2 regions of the Pseudomonas sp. GW821-FHT03A09 genome follow, and region 2 is predicted to be linked to the other one. Evidence: riboswitches for the same ligand, from Rfam matches in the RefSeq annotation. Region 2 holds a riboswitch; the other holds the start of a gene.
What was found. A riboswitch is a leader RNA that binds a small molecule or an ion and turns the genes downstream of it on or off. The one in region 2 is predicted to bind manganese.
Positions count from the first base shown of each region.

Region 1: linked by a shared signal. The riboswitch ahead of AC07V4_RS13215 (TMEM165/GDT1 family protein) and the one ahead of mntP (manganese efflux pump MntP) in region 2 are both predicted to bind manganese.

Region 1 covers NZ_JBWKUX010000006.1:138,755-148,067, forward strand. The annotation lists gene AC07V4_RS13200 (LysE family translocator) at 1-307, opposite strand, end outside; gene AC07V4_RS13205 (2-hydroxyacid dehydrogenase) at 392-1,357, shown strand; gene AC07V4_RS13210 (methyltransferase) at 1,388-2,386, shown strand; yybP-ykoY riboswitch at 2,437-2,558, shown strand; gene AC07V4_RS13215 (TMEM165/GDT1 family protein) at 2,647-3,231, shown strand; gene AC07V4_RS13220 (M48 family metallopeptidase) at 3,355-4,173, opposite strand; partial or broken gene AC07V4_RS13225 (HAMP domain-containing protein) at 5,479-5,673, shown strand; gene AC07V4_RS13230 (methyl-accepting chemotaxis protein) at 5,788-6,531, shown strand; gene AC07V4_RS13235 (SOS response-associated peptidase) at 6,650-7,270, opposite strand; gene AC07V4_RS13240 (putative signal transducing protein) at 7,309-7,569, opposite strand; gene AC07V4_RS13245 (CPXCG motif-containing cysteine-rich protein) at 7,581-7,763, opposite strand; gene AC07V4_RS13250 (1-acyl-sn-glycerol-3-phosphate acyltransferase) at 7,895-9,058, shown strand; gene AC07V4_RS13255 (hypothetical protein) at 9,179-9,313, opposite strand, start outside.
Region 2 covers NZ_JBWKUX010000012.1:151,339-160,651, reverse strand. The annotation lists gene AC07V4_RS21145 (LuxR C-terminal-related transcriptional regulator) at 1-558, shown strand, start outside; gene AC07V4_RS21140 (phophatidylserine decarboxylase associated domain-containing protein) at 651-2,078, shown strand; gene AC07V4_RS21135 (LysR substrate-binding domain-containing protein) at 2,093-3,010, opposite strand; gene AC07V4_RS21130 (MFS transporter) at 3,149-4,444, shown strand; gene AC07V4_RS21125 (CaiB/BaiF CoA transferase family protein) at 4,462-5,685, shown strand; gene scpB (methylmalonyl-CoA decarboxylase) at 5,682-6,464, shown strand; yybP-ykoY riboswitch at 6,495-6,664, shown strand; gene mntP (manganese efflux pump MntP) at 6,675-7,238, shown strand; gene AC07V4_RS21110 (NAD(P)-dependent alcohol dehydrogenase) at 7,346-8,413, opposite strand; gene AC07V4_RS21105 (NAD(P)H-quinone oxidoreductase) at 8,587-9,313, shown strand, end outside.

The sequences.
Region 1 (9,313 bases), on a different contig from region 2:
CGCCTTCGGCGGCAGGCTTGGCCGGCTGGGCGCGCAATGCCTTGAAACCGATGTACAGCAGATACGCCGCGGCGGCCCATTTCAGCGCGTTGAACAGCACGATGGACTGGGACACGATCAAGCCGATGCCGAGCAACGAGTACCCCACGTGCAGGAAAATCGCCGAGCCGACTCCCAGCGCGGTCCAAGTCCCGGCGCGGCGGCCATGGGTCACACTCTCGCGCACCACCACGGCGAAGTCCGGGCCGGGGCTGGCCACCGCCAATAAGTGAATCAGGGCTACGGTCAAAAACTCGGCAACGTACATGCTCACTCCATGAAGTAACTGATTATTTCATCTGATAGGCTCGGCAGATTACGCCTTCGAACCCTGTCGCAAAAGGTACAGTTGATGACGAACAATCGCCGCGCGGTCTTCCTTGATCACCCGTCCCTGGACCTCGGGGACCTCGACCTCAGCGAGCTGCGAAATTGCTTTGGCGAACTGCAGTTGTACGAACAGACAACCCCGCAGAATGTAGTCGAACGCCTGCAAGGCGCTGAAGTTGCGATCAGTAACAAAATTGCCCTCAACGCTGAAACCCTGGCCGCCTGCCCCACGCTCAAACTGATCCTGGTATCGGCCACGGGCACCAATAACGTCGACCTGGAAGCGGCACGCCACCACGGCATCACCGTGAGCAACTGCCAGGGCTACGGCACTCCGTCGGTGGCGCAGCATACGATCATGCTGCTGCTCAACCTGGCGACACGCTTGAAGGACTATCAACGAGACGTCAGCGCGGGCAAATGGCAACAGGCCAAGCAGTTTTGCCTGCTGGATCACCCTATCGTCGAACTTGAAGGTAAAACCCTCGGTTTGCTCGGCCATGGAGAATTGGGCAGCGCCGTGGCGCGCCTGGCCGAAGCCTTCGGCATGCGCGTTGTGTTGGGCGCCATCCCGGGGCGCCCTGCCCGCGCCGACCGCATGCCGCTGGATGAATTGCTGACACAAGTGGACGCGCTGACCCTGCACTGCCCGCTCAACGACCACACCCGCAACTTTATCGGTGCCCGCGAGCTGACGTTGCTCAAGCCCGGCGCGTTTGTGGTCAACACAGCACGCGGTGGGTTGATCAATGAACAGGCCCTGGCCGATGCGTTGCGCAGCGGTCATCTGGGTGGCGCCGCAACCGATGTGCTGAGCGTGGAGCCTCCGGCGGCTGGCAACCCGCTGCTGGCGAGCGATATTCCTCGGCTGATTGTCACGCCCCACAACGCCTGGGGCAGCCGCGAAGCACGGCAGCGCATCGTTGGCCAACTGGCGGAAAACGCCCAAGGCTTTTTCAACGGCGCCCCGCTGCGCGTCGTCAGTTGATAAACTGCGCCCCTTTTCAAGGAGCAGACTATGGATCCGCGCAGTGAAGTACTGCTTCGTCAGGCCGAACTTTTTCAAGGCAACCTGCTGCTGGTCGGTTTGCCTGCCGACGACCTGCTGGGGCGCCTGCCCAATGCCCACGGCTGGTGCTGGCATGCGGGCGACCAGGCAGCACTCGATGCACGCTTCCCCGAGCGCAGCCAGTTCGGCGTGAACGTACCTGAGCGTTCGTTCGATGCGGCAGTGATCTTCCTGCCCAAGTCCAAGGACCTCACCGATTACCTGCTCAACACCGTGGCCGCACGCCTGCCCGGCGCCGAGCTGTTTCTGGTCGGGGAGAAAAAAGGCGGTATCGAAAGCGCCGCCAAGCAGATGATCCCGTTCGGCAAGCCCCGCAAGCTCGACAACGCGCGGCATTGCCAGCTGTGGCAAGTCACCGTGGCCAACGCCCCGCAAGCGGTCGAGCTGGAAAGCCTGGCGCAAGTGTTCGACGTGCCGCTGGCCGAAGGGCCACTCAAGGTGGTGAGCCTGCCGGGCGTGTTCAGCCACGGGCGCCTGGATCGCGGCACCGAGCTGTTGCTGGAACACCTGGACAAACTGCCCAGCGGTCATTTGCTCGACTTCGGCTGCGGCGCGGGCGTATTGGGCGCGGCGGTCAAACGTCGCTACCCGCACAACAGTGTGACGATGCTGGATGTGGATGCCTTTGCCGCCGCCAGCAGCCGCCTGACATTGGCAGCCAATGGTCTGGAAGCCGAGGTGTTGACCGGTGACGGAATCGACGCCGCGCCAATGGGTTTGAACGCGATCCTGAGCAATCCGCCGTTCCATGTCGGGGTGCATACCGACTATTTCGCCACGGAAAACTTGCTGCGAAAAGCCGCGAAACACCTGGCAAAAGGCGGCGAACTCCGGCTGGTCGCTAATAGCTTCCTGAAGTATCAACCGCTGATCGAAGAGCACCTGGGCGTGTGTGCGATCAAGGCCGAAGGCAATGGCTTTCGCATTTACCGTGCCAAGCGCGGCTGACGGGCGTTTGAAAAAGAAGGCTTGCCGAATGGATTTTGCCTAGGCAGAATCCGCTCCGTCCTAGGGGAGTAGTCTCCCACGAGCGCCACGCTCGTCCGGCATACGTCAACATACTTGGTCAGCAGACCATGGCGTATGCGACCCAGGAGTCCGCACAGACGGACCGGGGTTTGACAAGACCTATGACACGCACACCTTACCCGGGGCGGGAAGGCTGTACGTGTCATAGCCGTGTCGACCCGCCCCTGGAAACCTACCTGATGCTGGATTCATTACTCGTTCCTACCGCAATCGTTGCCTTGGCCGAAATCGGCGACAAGACGCAACTGCTCGCGCTCATCCTGGCCGCACGCTTTCGCAAGCCCTGGCCGATCATCGCCGGTATTGTGGCCGCAACCCTGGCCAACCATGCGGCCGCCGGTGCCGTGGGGGCCTGGTTCGGCAGTTTCTTCTCGGATGCGGTGTTGCACTGGATTCTGGCGGCGAGCTTCTGCGCCACGGCACTGTGGACCCTGGTGCCGGACAAACTCGACGATGACGAAGCCAGTACCACTCGCAAGTTCGGGCCGTTCCTGACTACCCTGATCGCATTCTTCCTCGCCGAAATCGGCGACAAGACACAGATCGCCACGGTGATGCTGGCGGCGCAGTACCCGGAGTTGTGGCTGGTGATTATCGGCACCACCTTGGGCATGCTGATTGCCAACGTGCCGGTGGTATTGGCGGGTAATTTTGCAGCGGAGAAGCTGCCGCTGACCTTGATTCGTCGACTGGCAGCCACGGCATTCTTCATCCTGGCTATCGTCGCCGTATACAAAGCCATGCAAAGCAGCGGCTGGATCTAAACCTGTAAATCCAACCCAATGTGGGAGCTGGCTTGCCTGCGATAGCATCGGCCCGGTTCAACTGCCAGACCGAGTTGCCCGCATCGCAGGCAAGCCAGCTCCCACACTTGGATTTTCACAGGCTCAGGATTTTTTGGCCTGCTGGTACAGAGGCATCACCTTCGGAATCGCCGCCTGCAACGAGGCGATTCGGCTGTCGGAAGCCGGGTGAGTGCTCATGAACTCCGGTGGCGCACCTTCAGAAGCCTTGGCCATTTTGTTCCATAACGTGATGGCGGCGTTCGGGTTGTAGCCGGCGCGGGCCGAAAGCTCCAGGCCAATCAAGTCCGCCTCGTTTTCATTGGCGCGACTGTTGGGCAAGGTCATACCGTAGTTGGTCACAGTATCGGCCAGTGCCAGGCTGTCCTGGGTCAGGCCAAACAACGCGCCAGCACCCTGCTTGGCCATCTCGATGCCATACGCCTTGGACATGGCTTCACGACCGTGCTCACGCAAGGCGTGGGCAATCTCATGACCCATCACCGCAGCCAGCTCGTCATCAGTGAGCTTGAGGTTATCGATCAAGGCGCTGTACACGAAGATCTTGCCGCCAGGCCCACAGTTGGCGTTCATCTCATCGCTCTTGATCAGGTTCACTTCCCACTTCCACTGCGCCGCATCCGGGCGGAAGGACGGCGCCTGGGCGATCAGGCGGTTGGCAATGGCCTGCACGCGCTTGGCGTTGGCGCTGGTCTTGTCCACCAAGCCCTTGCCGCTCGCCTCACCCAGGGTCTGCTGGTAGGACTGGGCATACATCTGGTCGACTTCCTGGCTCGACAGCATGCTGAACATGTACTGCTTGCGCTCCACACCCACGGCGCCGCCACTGGTGGTGTTGACCGACTGACAACCGGCCAGCAGTACTGCTGAACTAAGTAGGCTTATCGCCAATGCTTTCTTCATGACACTCTCCCTGAAAATCAGGCGCGTATCGTAGGCGGTCATTTATATCGGCGCCAGATACAGCAGACGTGTAACCGTTAAATTTCGGATACATCCCACTACGCCAGCCACCATCCCATTTGCGACGCCACCGACTTTTTTGCAGGACACGCCTTAAGGCTCCCCTCGGCGTGGCCGATATAAAAATGCAGCCCATTCCCCTCTGCGCCCGGAGCCTTCATGAAATTCAAGTCGATTCAGTTTTCCGTCGCGGCACTGACCGGCGCCATCGTGCTGAGCGTAGTCGCCGTACTGGTACTCTACGCCTTGTTTGCTGGTGCGCGAACCCAGGAGATGGTGCAAGAGCGCACCCAGGCGCAGTTCGAACAGATCATCAAGGAGCGCCTCACCACGCTGGCGCAAACCCAGGCCACACTGATCCAGCGCGAACTGGAAGCGCCGTTGGTGACCGCCAAAGGCTTGGCCACCACCAACGCCCTGCTCGGCATGAAGGACGCCAAGGGCGAACCGGCCTTACAGATCGGCCGCGAACAACTGATCAGCCTGCTGCATGAAACCGTGGTGCGTAACCCGAAAATCCTCGGCGCCTACATCGGCTGGGAACCCAACGCCATCGATCACAACGACGCCAATTTTGTGAACAGCCCCATCGTCGGCATGGGCACCGACGGCCGCTTCCTGCCGTGGTGGTACCGCAATGCCGATGGCAGCCTGGGCCTGGACAAGCTGGCCGACGTCAACGACCAGAACATTCTCTCTACCGGCGTGCGCGCCAGCGAGTACTACCTGTGCTCCAAGGAAAGCCAGAAGCCCTGCGCCATCGACCCCGCCCCGTACAAGGTGGGCAACGCCATGGTGATGCTGGCGTCGTTCATCGAGCCGATCATGATCGATGGCAAGTTCCAGGGCATCGTCGGTGCCGACCTCTCGGTAAACTTCATCCAGGACATGCTGACCCGTGCCGACCAGAGTCTCTACGACGGCGCCGGTGAACTGGCGCTGATCTCCAGCAACGGACGCCTGGTGGCCTACACCAAGGACGCCAGCAAGCTCGGCGAGAAGGCCAGCGACCTGCTCGACAGCAATGAACTGGCCAACCTTGGCCAACTGAAAGTCGGCGAAGTGCGCTACGACATCGACAAGACAAGTGGGCATATCGAATTGCTCTTGCCGTTCAACATCGGCCAGGCCGAAGCGCGCTGGACCTTGATGTTGCAACTCCCCCTGAGTGCCGTGATGGCGGACTCGAACGCATTGCAAAGTGACCTGCAAGCCCAACGCAAGACCGACACATTCGGCATGGCCATGGTCGGCCTGGTGATCGCCGGCATCGGCTTGCTGGTGATCTGGCTGGTCGGCCATGGCATCGCCCGCCCGCTCAAGCAAATGGTGGCCATGCTCAACGACATCGCCCAGGGCGAAGGCGATCTCACACGGCGCCTGACCAGCGATCGCGCCGACGAATTGGGGGCGATCGCCGGTGGCTTCAATACCTTCCTGATCAAGCTGCAAGGCATGATTACGCAAGTGGTGAGTTCAGTGCAGAAAGTCAGTGACTCTTCGGAACACACTGCCGACATTGCGATTCGGACCAACCAGGGCGTGCACAGACAAATGGTCGAGATCGACCAGGTGGCGACCGCCGTGCATGAGATGACCGCTACCGCGCAAGATGTGGCGCGCAATGCCACCCAGGCTGCGCAAGCCGCCAGCCATGCCGACCAGGCAGCCAGCCAAGGTATGCGTATTGTGCGTGACACCTCGACGTCCATCGGCGCACTCGCCGAAGAAATCGGCAAAGCCGTCGGCGTGGTGCAGACCCTGGCCAAGGACAGCGAGAACATCAACGCGATCCTCACCGCGATTCGCGGGATTGCCGAGCAGACCAACCTGCTTGCACTCAACGCCGCCATCGAGGCGGCACGAGCCGGCGAGCAAGGCCGTGGTTTTGCCGTGGTCGCGGATGAAGTGCGCAACCTGGCGCAGAAAACCCAGAAGGCCACCGAAGAAATCCAGGCCATGATCCAGCAGTTGCAACAAGGTACGCGCGATGTGGTGCGGGTGATGGAAGACAGCCAGAACCGCACCGATGAAAGCGTGCAGCACGCAGCAAAGGCAGCGCAAGCGCTGGAGACCATCACTCAAGCGGTGTCGGTGATCAACGACATGAACACCCAGATCGCCAGCGCTGCCGAGGAACAGAGCGCGGTGGCCGAGGACATCAATCGCAACGTGATCAATATCGGCCAGGTTGCGAATGAAGTGGCGGGCGGCGCGGACGAGTCCAGCGCGGCGAGTGCGGACTTGACCAAGTTGGCGGAGCAGCAGCGGCGCTTGATCAATCAGTTCAAGGTTTGATATTTACTGCGATTTTTAGGCCGCCTTCGCGGGCAAGCCCGCTCCCACATTTGGATCTGTGAATACATTCAAAATGTGGGAGGGGACTTGCCCCCGATGAGGCCGGTGAGTCCAACCACTAGGCCGGAGTCAGGCACTCCGGCCCATTGAGTTTGGGATCGTTGACCATATTGGCCAGGACTCGCTCGCGCAACGCGGTGGGTTCACTGGCCAGCAAGCCTTGCAGCACATGCAAGGGCGTTTCGGGATTGAGCCAGGCTTCCTGCCCCGCTGCATCCAGAATCAACGGCCGCCGCTGACTTTGCGCGGCCTGGGTGATCACTGCCGTACTCAGCCATACCTGCTCCTGCACGGGGTACGCTTCCCAGATCGCCGCAAAAAACAACGTGGAACCTTCCCCCGGCGTGAGCCAATACGGGCGCTTGCGCTGGGTGCCGCGCCATTCGTAAAACCCGTTGGCTGGCAACAGGCAACGGCGCTGGCGGAAGGCCTCGCGAAACATCGGTTGTTCGGCCAGGGTTTCGGCGCGGGCGTGGGCCGGCGTGCGGGACAGATCGGTCAGCCAGGGTGGCGTGAGGCCCCAACGGGCACGCGCCAGGGTGCGCTGACCCTCGCTCAAGCGCTGGATCAGCACCGAATCATTCGGGGAGATATTCCACTGGGCTTGCTGATCGGCGGGAAAACCCGGCAGTGCAGCAAAGGTAGGGGTCCAGCGAAACAGGGCATAACGTCCACACATGGGGTAACACGACTCTTGGGGGTAAACCGACCGACAGCCTAACAGACCAGCACGTCGGGGAAGCTGTCGGGTTCATCGCCAGGCAGGGGCTGCGCACCGATGTAGGCGGTAATCAGCTCACGGGCGTAGGCAGCCTGGTCGTTGTCCACTTCCAGGCCCAACAGTCCGAAAATCGGCAACTCACCCGTGCCACCCAGCAAGTGGCGCCCCACCAGGTGCGCCTCGACACCTTCGCTGGCGAGCATCTGTTGCAGTAACTCGCCTTCCATCAGGTTTTCCGGTTCGTAGATTCGCTGCATGGGTGTACCTGTTATTCGTTTTCGCTGCGGGTTTCCAACATCCATTCGTCACCATGGACCTGCAGGCTGAAAATGATCGGTCGGCAACACACCTGGCAGTCTTCGATGTACGTCTGATCGCCGCCGGACAAATCCACGGTGGTCTCGACCTCTTCGCCACAATAAGGACAATCGTACAGCGCAGTTTCCAGCATCGCGGTCTCCTAGGTGACTTGTGCGTATAATCGCCGGTCTATTTACAGGGCTATTCACGGCTGAGCCAATATTACGGCCGCACCCTGATATTTCCTTTACTTACCCTAGCCGTTTCTAACAAGAGAGCATGATGGGCGAATTCGATACCATCCGACCTTACAACGACAGCGAAGTCCCGGCAGTGCTGGCGCGTCTGTTCAGTGACAAGGCCTTTCTGGACATCCTGACCCACTTCCGCTTCCCGCGCTTTGCCGGCGCCCTGGGCTGGTTGCTCAAGCCGATGATCGCCCGCAAGTTGCGCCGTGAGTTTGCCGGCGTCACCACCGTGGCGACGCTGCAGGACAAAGTCGAGTATTACGTCGACCACACCATTGATCGCGCGACCGACGGCGTGACGTATACCGGTGTCGAGCAGCTCAAGTCGGGCACCGCCTACCTGTTCCTGGCCAACCACCGTGACATCGTGATGGACCCGGCGTTCGTCAATTACGCTGTGTACCACGCCGGGCTACCGACACCCCGCATCGCCATCGGCGATAACCTGCTGCAAAAGCCGTTTGTCAGCGACCTGATGCGCCTGAACAAGAGTTTTATCGTGCACCGCTCGATTACCGGGCGAAAGGAAAAGATGGCGGCCTACCAACTGCTGTCGGCCTACATCAACCATTCGATTCGCAATGACGGCCAATCCATCTGGATCGCCCAGGCCGAAGGCCGTGCCAAGGATGGAGATGACCGCACCGAGTCGGCGATCCTCAAGATGTTCCACGTCAGCCGCAAGGACGAGCCGTTCGCCGAGGTCATTCAGTCGCTGAACCTGACGCCGGTGTCCATCAGCTACGAATACGACCCGTGCGATGCAGCCAAGGCCCGTGAGCTATACATCCGCGCCACCACCGGCACCTACACCAAGGCACCGGGTGAGGACGATGTGAGCATTGCCTTGGGCATTACCGGCTACAAGGGCCGCGTACACGTGAACTTTGCGCCGCCGATCACCGAGCGCTTTGAAGACACCAAGCTGCTCGCCGTGGAAATGGACCGGCAGATCCTGGGGGGCTACCGGTTGTTCCCGGTGCACTACCTGGCCTATGCACAATGGAATGATGCCGACCCGCAGTTGCAAGTGCCGAAGGCAGCAGACCTGTTCCCAGCGGATGAACTGGCCAAGGCAAAAGCGGAATGGGAACGACGCTTGAACGAATGCCCAGTCGAGCATCGACCGTATCTGGTGGTGCAATACGCAACACCGGTGCGCAATCAGTACCGGGTCAAGGCCGGGATTCCTCTCTAAGCACCTATCAGAAATGTGGGAGGGGGCTTGCCCCCGATAGCGGCAGGTCAGTACCAGATGGACTGGCTGATACACCGCAATCGGGAGCAAGCCCCCTCTCACATTTGTTTTGTGGTGCTTTTACAGATGGGTACTGAGCCAGGAGGTGGCCAGCGCCAGCCCGAGGCAGGCAAAGCCAATACGGTATGCCAGGCGGTACGCCCGCTCGGTGTGTACATCCAGAAACAGCATCGGCTGGTCAATGGCGCGCTCTTC
Region 2 (9,313 bases):
ATCGAGCGCCTGGCGTTCCGGCTGTCTCCCGCGCCACAAATCGTCACCCGCCACCGCGTGATCGTCGACTGCAACGAAGCCTTCCTGAAGCTGTTCGGCTACCCCCGCGAAGCCCTGGTCAACCAGTTGACCCTGCTGATCTACCCGTCCCAGGCCGATTATCACGCCATCGGCAAGCGCAGCCATGACTGGCTGCTCGACAGTGAAAACGGCTTCTACTCCGATGAACGCTTCATGCAGCACAAAAACGGCGAAGTGTTCTGGGCCAAATCCCACGGCTACACCCTCACTCCCAAAGACCCGTTCAAGCTGATGATCTGGCACTTCGAGCGCCTGGACCGTACCCATGCCGGCACAGGAGACCTCACGCCACGGGAACGGGAAATCGCCATGCTGATCGTCAACGGCCTCAAGTCCAAGGAAATCGCCCTGCGCCTGGGGATTTCCCACCGCACGGTGGAAGTACACCGGGCACGGTTGATGAAGAAGCTGGAGGTGAAGAACATTGTGGAGTTGGTGTCGAAGATGATTTTTGTCGGTGGGCGCAGCTGGTTATAGCCAACCATTACAAACCCCGGTCCCGTGCTGGCTACGCTGAACATTGCTCAAGAAGAGCTTACCCACGTAGCGATGTTTAAAGGACTAATACCATGGCGCACACTGATCGTTCCTCACCTGCCACTCAACCCCGTAAAACCCCACCGCCCGTCGAGGGCAGCGGTTCCAACTTGCTCACCCTGGACAACGCCGGCCCCGTGCAGATGGGTTTCTGGGTACCCAACCGCGTGTGGGCGACCGCCAATTACCTGGTGCCGCTGCGCAACTACATCGCCGCGATGAAAAAAGCCGGCACCCTCGCGCCCATGCAACCGCAACTGGTGGCGTTCAAGCAGTGGGTCACCCACAACAGTGTGTACCGCATGTGGGTGATGTCGATGATCCAGCAGTCCAACGCCTTCGTGATGACCCTGCCGCCCCAAACCCGTGACCAGATCAAAACCGAGGATGGCGACGCGGTATGGATCGATGGCTACGACAGTTTCTTCGAGATTCTCAACGAGATCGTTACCACCTCGTCCTCCTTCAACGACACCGCCCAGGTGGGCACGCCCATGAATGGCTTCCTGGCGATTTCCATGGCCACCGAAGCCGGTGTAGCGCTGTTCCATGACGCGACCTTCAACCAGCAGTTCAAGAAGGTGCTCGACACCTGGAACGCCTACCTCAAGAGCCCGCAATCCCTGGACAAGCTCGACATCAACAACCCCGAAAAACCAGGCTCGTGGATCTCCAAGGCCGCGTGGAAAGCCGGGGTCTGGCACCAGATGGAGCACGATCCGAAAAAGCCTGGTTATGGCTTCGCTTCGTGGAACGACTTTTTCATCCGCAAGTTCGTGACCGGCGCGCGGCCATTCCAGGGCGATGCCAAGACTCAGGTCGACATCGGCTGCGAGACCACGCCCTGGGAGTACCAGAACAATATCGCCTTCGAGAGCGACTTCTGGATCAAGGACGTCAATTACTCGCTGCTGGACCTGTTCGCCGGCGAGAGCCGGTGGGCCAAGTTGTTTGAAGGTGGTCAGCTTTACCAGGGGTTCCTGTCCGCCACCCACTACCATCGCTGGAACGCACCGTTGGACGGCACCCTGGTGCGTTCATGGGTACAGCCCGGCACTTACTTCGCCCAACGCCCGGCTCAGAAGGAAGGCCCGGGCACCTGGGAAGGCACCGAGTCGCAACCCTACCTCGGCCATGTGGCGGCCCGGGCGATCTTTATTTTCGAGCACCCCACCTGCGGGTACGTGGCGCTGATCTGCATCGGCATGGTGGAAGTCTCGACCTGTATCATCGAGCCGGCGTTTATCGTTGGTGAAGGCAGTAAACCGGTCGTCATCAAGCGTGGCACCGAAATTGGTCATTTCGAGTTCGGTGGTTCCACCCACGTGATGCTGTTCCAGCGTGACCGCGTGCGGTTGGAAGAATGGGCAATCAATGCAGTGAAACACCGCCAGGCGCCAAAACCGACGCCCATGGGCAGTGTGATTGCCACCGCTTTGGACACGCACAAACCCAAGTAAACGGCGCCGGGCAGTTAGGCGGGGGTCGCCCACCCCGCCTGCTGCTCAAAGCCTTCGAACAACTCAAGAATGGTCGCCTTGACCTTCTGCACGGCGTTGCTCTGCACCGCCGTGTCCGGCCAGCACAAAGACAGTTCACGGCTGAACAAGCGATGGTCGATACGTGCCAGCTTCAGTCGGTTCTGCTCCAGCTCCACATGGGCCGCCGCCCACGGCAACACGGTCACGCCGAGCCGCGCCAGCACCGCCGAAAACAACAGGTCGGTGGAATTGGCTTCGAACTCCACGGCAAACGGCAACCCGGCCTCCTGCATGGCGGACTCGACACGACTGCGAATGGTGTTCGGCGCACAGGGCAGCACCAGCGGCATCCGCGCCAGGCTCTGGATGCTCAACGGCGTCGGTGGCAATTCGAATTCCGGCCACGCCACCAGATACAGGGTCTCGCTGAATAGACGCCGGGCGATCACACCCCGCGTCGGCACCCCGTCAACCTGCACGGCCAGCGCCACACGGCCCTGGGTGATCAAACCAGCCAACTGCGCACTCGGCGCGTCGATTAGCTCCAGCTTGATACCCGGATAACGGCTGCGAATGGTACGCGCCAGGGGTATCGCGAGCATCCGCGCCGTGCTCGACGGCATGCCTACCGAGACCTTGCCCTGGGGGTATTCGGCGTCCTGGCGCAGCAACTCGTGGGTGGCGTCGGCCTGGCGCAACAGGTCGACAGCGTGCCGGTACAAGGTCTGGCCGGCGGCGGTGGGCACTACGCCTTGGGCGCTGCGTTCGAGCAGTTGCATCCCCATGTCCTGTTCCAGGTTGCGCATCTGCTGGCTGATGGCCGGCTGGGCGATGTGCAGGGCCTCGCTGGCACGGGTGATGTTGGCGCATTCGACCACTTTGACGAAGTACCGCAACTGGCGCAGGTCCATGACTGTCCTCCTCGAAAGTCTTCGACTCTATATAAAAATCCGATGCCACCAAAGGAATTTCATATTTGTTGCTTATGCCGTCGCATCCTAGATTGACCTCACAACAAGAAGGCCCGATCAGGGCCATGGGAGGTCGTCATGTCCAAAGCGTTAACCGCGTCGGCACTGCGTGCAAAACCCTACAAAACACCGCTGTCCCGTGAGCAGATTCGCGGGTTCTGGGCGGTCTACCTGGGCTGGGTGCTGGACGGTGTGGATTCCGTCATTTTCGCCCTGGTGCTGATCCCGGCCCTCACCGAACTGCTGCCCCACTCCGGCCTGGAACCCACCGCCGCGAATATCGCCATGTATGGTTCGATCATGTTCGGCCTGTTCCTGGTCGGCTGGGGCCTGTCGTTTATCTGGGGGCCGCTGGCGGATCGCTTTGGGCGGGTCAAGGTACTGGCGGCGAGCATCCTGGTGTACTCGTTGTTCACTGGCGCGGCGGCGTTTTCCGACAACATCTGGCAATTGGCGATTTTTCGCTTGATCGCCGGCATCGGCGTGGGCGGTGAATGGGCGCTGGCTGGCACCTACGTCGCCGAAAGCTGGCCCGAAGACCGCCGCAAGATGGGCGCCGGTTACCTGCAAACCGGCTATTACCTGGGCTTTTTCATCGCCGCGCTGCTCAACTACACCGTGGGCGCCGCCTATGGTTGGCGGGTGATGTTCCTGTGTGGGCTGTTTCCAGCGGTAGTCGCGGTGTACACCGCGCTGAAGGTCAAAGAGCCACAGCGCCAAATGGCAAAGACAGGTCCGCGTACGCCATGGTGGGAGATCTTCGCGCCGGCCTTTCGCCGCCGGACCTTGACCAGTTCAGCCCTGGTTGGCGTAGCGATCGTCGGCCTGTGGGCCGGGTCGGTGTACGAAGCCACCGCCGTGGTCACTCTGGCGACCCGCGCCGGTATCGACCACGTCGGCGCGGTGCACTTGGCCTCCATCGGCGCGGCGGTGCTGTCCCTGAGTACTATCCTCGGCTGCCTGGTGGCGCCGTGGCTGGCGGAACGGGTGGGTCGACGCAAGGCACTGGGCATCTACTTCAGTGGCATGGCGGCGGCCATCGTATTTGCCTTCGGCTGGGTGTTTTACCTGGATGACGGACTGCATTTGTTCATGGTGTCGCTGGTGTTCCTGGGGTTCTTCGGCGGCAACTTCGCGATCTTTTCCCTGTGGTTGCCCGAGCAATACCCTACGCGCATCCGCGCCACTGCCTTTGCGTTCAATGCCTCAGTGGGGCGGTTTATCGGTGCTGGGGTCAACTTCCTGCTGGCGGCGGCCATTCATGGGTATGGCTCCATCGGCACACCGATTGCCTGGACAGCGGCCGCCTTTGTGCTGGGCGTGTTGATCCTGCCGTTTGCCGTTGAAACCCGCGACCAGACATTGCCGCAATAACTTCGTTGGAGACGCCCATGCAAGCGCTGCAAGGTATCAAGATCATCGACCTCAGCCGTGCCCTGTCCGGCCCGTTCTGCACCATGGTGCTGGCCGACCTCGGCGCCGATGTGATCAAGGTGGAACCCGGCCCAACCGGTGATATGAGCCGCACCTGGGGGCCTTTCGACCGGGGCGTGAGCACCTATTATTTGTCGTGCAACCGTAACAAGCGCGGGTTGTGCGTGGACTTTCGCAACCCCAGGGGCCTGGACACGATCCAGCAACTGATCGACGACGCCGACGTGGTCATCGAGAACTTCAAGCCCGGCACCCTGGAGAGCATGGGCTTGGGTTATGAGGTGTTGAGCGCGCGCAACCCGCGGCTGATCCTGGGCAGTATCAATGCCTTCGGCAGCGACGGCCCGATGAGCAGTTGGCCGGGCTTCGACCAGATCGCCCAGGGCTATTCCGGGCTGATGAGCCTCACCGGTTTCAGCGACGGCGACCCTACCCGCACCGGCACCGCCATCGGTGACTTGACCTCGGGCATGTGGCTGGTGACGGCGGTACTCGCCGCCCTGCTGGAGCGTGAGCGCAGCGGGCGCGGGCAACACGTCAACACTTCGCTGCTGGCCAGCCTCGTCGGCTTGCTCAGCGTGCACGGCCAACGCTACTTGAGCCTGGGCGACGTGCCCCGGCGCACCGGCAATGCCCATTCAGTGATTGCGCCTTATGGTGTGTTCCAGACCCTGGATGGCCCGCTGAACCTGGCACCGATCACCTCGGCCATGTGGGGCCGCCTGTGCGTGTTGCTGGACTTGCCCGAGCTGCCGGATGACCCGCGCTTTGCCAGCAACGAAGCCCGGGTGGAGCGCCGCGAGGAATTGAAAGCCATCCTGGAAAGCCGCCTGAAAACCCGCAGCAAGCGCGACTGGACCGAACGCTTTATCGCCGCCGGCCTGCCCGCCGGCCCCATCAATACCTTGGACGAAGTGTTCGCCGACCCGCAGGTGCTGCACAGCCGGTTGACCCAAACCGTGGAGCATCCCACCCTTGGCGGATTGCGCCAGGTGGTAACGCCGGTCTTCAGCGAAGCGCAGTCGGCCAGTGCACAACGGCCGCCGCCGTTGCTCGGCGAGCACAGCATCGAAGTGTTGCGCCAGGCCGGCTTTGCCGAAGCCGCGATCCAGGCATTGCTCAACGCCAACGTCGTCACCCAGGCCCCCGAACTCGAACGCCACACAGGAACCGCATCATGACGGTCAACGTATCCATCACACACATCGACACCCGTATTGCGCGCCTGACTTTCAGTAACCCCAGCCAGCGCAATGCCCTCTGCGCGCAACTGCTCGACAGCCTGGACGAAAGCCTGGTCGCCCTCGCCGCCCAGCGCGTCGGCGTAGTGATCCTCGGCGCCGAGGTCGGCCAGAGCGTCTGGAGCGCCGGCCACGATATCGGCGAAGTGGCCCGCGACCGCGATCCTGTGGCCTACGGTAAGCCGCTGGAACAAGTGCTGCGGCGTATCCGCGCCTACCCGGGCGTGGTGATCGCGGCGATTTCCGGCTCGGCCTGGGGCGGCGCCGTGGACCTGGCCATGAGCTGCGACATGGTGGTGGCCGACCCCAGCGCCAGCTTCGCCATGACCCCGGCCAATATCGGCCTGCCCTACACCACCAGTGGTCTGCTGCGCTTCTTCAACAACCTGCCGATTCATGTGCTCAAGGAGATGTTTTTCTGCGCACAGAAACTCGATGCCGAACGCGCCGAACGCTTTGGCGTGATCAACCGTCTGGTGCCCACCGATGCCCTGGAGGCCACCGCCGTGGACATCGCCCGAGGCATCGCCGCCAAGGCGCCGCTGGCGATCCAGGCGGTCAAGGAGCAACTGCGTATCCTCGAAGACCTGCAGCCAATGCCGGTGCAAGCCATGGAACAGATCGCCGAGCTACGCCGCCAGGCCTGCGCGAGTGCGGATTTTGGTGAAGGGTTGGCGGCCTTTGCCGAGCGGCGCCCGCCGGTCTTTGAAGGCCGTTGACGGAATTTTCATCTTTGGCGCTCTATGCTGCGACCCTTCGTTGGGGAGTAACCGGCTTCTGACCCGCTCAGAAGCGTTCGTATCAACATATTCGGCAACCTGCCGTGGTACGAACACCGTTGTGGTTGGTGAGACCAGCGACACATCCATGCCTGTAGTCGGGCGTGTGGGCGTGTCGTTGACTCATGCAGCCCGACTGGAAGCCTGACCGTGAACCCCATTTCCCTGATTCTTCTGGCCTTCGCCATGTCTACGGATGCCTTCGCCGCAGCTATCGGCAAAGGCTCCAGCCTGCACAAACCACGCTTTACCGAAGCCCTGCGCGCCGGCTTGATCTTCGGCGTGATCGAAGCCATCACGCCAATGATCGGCTGGGCCATCGGCCACGCCGCCACCCGCTGGGTGGAAGCCTGGGACCACTGGATCGCCTTTACCCTGCTGGTCGCACTGGGCCTGCACATGATCTACAACGGGCTCAAGGCCGATGATGACGAGGTGGAAAAACCGACCCAGCATTCCTTCATGATCCTGGCGGTCACGGCATTTGCCACCAGCATCGATGCGCTGGCGGTGGGCGTGGGCCTGGCGTTTGTCGACGTGAATATCCTGGTGGCCGCCGCCGCCATTGGTCTGGCGACCATGACCATGGTGACCATCGGCATGATGCTTGGCCGGGTGCTGGGCACGGTGGTGGGCAAACGTGCGGAGATGGTGGGCGGTGTGGTGTTGATGCTGGTGGGTGCGACGATTCTCTACGAGCACCTGTCGGCCTGAATGTGAGAGGGGGCTTGCCCCCGATAGCAGTGTGTCAGCCAAGTAGTTGTTGACTGATCCAGCGTCATCGGGAGCAAGCCCCCTCCCACATTGGGTTTACAGTGTTTTCAGGCGGCGTGGTTTTGCTTCTTCAAGCTATCCATATCGATCACGAACCGATACTTCACATCGCCCTTGAGCATGCGCTCATAGGCTTCATTGATGCCCTGGATATCGATCATCTCGATGTCCGAGACAATCTTGTGCCTGGCGCAGAAGTCCAGCATGTCCTGGGTTTCCTGGATACCGCCGATCAACGAGCCGGCCAGGCTGCGGCGCTTGAAGATCAGGTTGAACACCGCAGGCGATGGGTGCGGGCTGTCGGGCGCGCCCACCAGGGTCATGGTGCCGTCGCGTTTGAGCAGGCTGATGAAGGCATCCAGGTCATGTGGCGCGGCGACGGTGTTGAGGATGAAGTCCAGGCTGTTGGCGACCTTGGCCATCTCGTCCGGGTTCTTCGACACCACCACATGGTCGGCCCCCAGGCGCAGGCCGTCTTCGCGCTTGTTGGGCGAGGTGGTAAACAGTGTGACATGCGCGCCCATGGCATGGGCGATCTTCACCGCCATATGACCAAGACCGCCCAGGCCAACCACGCCGACTTTCTTGCCGGGGCCGACCTTCCAATGATGCAACGGTGAGTAGGTGGTGATGCCCGCGCACAACAGCGGTGCCACAGCCGCCAGGTTGGCATCGCCGTGGGAGATTCGCAGCACGAACTTTTCCTTGACCACAATGTTGTCCGAGTAGCCACCGAAGGTATTCTCGCCACCAAATACCGGGCCGTTGTAGGTGCCGGTAAAACCGTTTTCGCAATACTGCTCCTCGCCCTCGGCGCAGGATGCACAGTGCTGGCAGCTGTCGACCATACAACCGACACCGGCCAGATCGCCGACTTTGAACTTCTGTACATTGGCGCCTACCGCTGTCACACGGCCGACAATTTCATGGCCGGGCACCGACGGGTAAAGTGTGTTGTGCCACTCGTTGCGCGCGGTGTGCAGATCGGAGTGGCACACGCCGCAGTAGAGAATATCGATCTGCACGTCATCCGCCCCTGGCGCACGACGTTCGAAGGTGAAAGGCTTGAGTGAATCCTTGGAATCCCGCGCGGCGTAGCTGTAAGTCTTGGCCATTTGGTTCACCTGTTGATCTGACGGTTGAAGTCAGTGGACCAGCATAGACGCGCCACCGTTCAAACGCGTTCATCCGCACAGACCCTTCGTCCGGTTTAGCCTAGAATGCCCCTGAACCGACGAGCGCACGGCACAGTCCCAACCCATAGGCTCATCGCTACAGGAATGCTCACATGACACTGCCTCAAACAATGACCCTGATCGAAATCACCACACCCGGTGGCCCTGAAGTCCTGCAACCGCGTCAAGCCGACGTACCCGTGGCGGGTCCCGGCGAGATCCTGATCCGCGTGCATGCCGCCGGGGTCAACCGCCCCGACGCCTTGCAACGTGCCGGCAGGTACCCGATGAAACCCGGCATGAGCCCGATTCCCGGGCTGGAAGTGGCGGGTGAAGTGGTTGCATTGGGCGATGGCGTGAATGAATACGCCCTCGGCGACAAGGTCTGTGCCCTGACCAACGGTGGTGGCTACGCGCAGTATTGCGCGGTGCCTGCCAGCCAGGCGCTGCCGGTTCCTGAGGGTATGGACTGGATTCATGCGGCCGCTATCCCCGAGACCTTCTTCACGGTCTGGGCCAACCTGTTTGGCCTGGGCGGTGCCCAAAAAGGCCAGCGCGCATTGATCCACGGCGGCACCAGCGGCATCGGGACGACCGCGTTGATGCTGTGCCGCGAATTCGGCATCCAAGCCTTCGCCACCGCCGGCAGTGCCGACAAATGCGCGGCCATCGCCGGGCTCGGAGCCGAGGCGATCAATTATCGCGAGCAGGATTTCGCCCAGGTCATCGCCGAAAAAACCGGCGGCCAAGGGGTGAATGTGGTGCTCGACATCATGGGGGCCTCCTACCTCAACAACAACCTCAAGGCCCTGGCGATGGAAGGCCACTTGGTGATGCTCG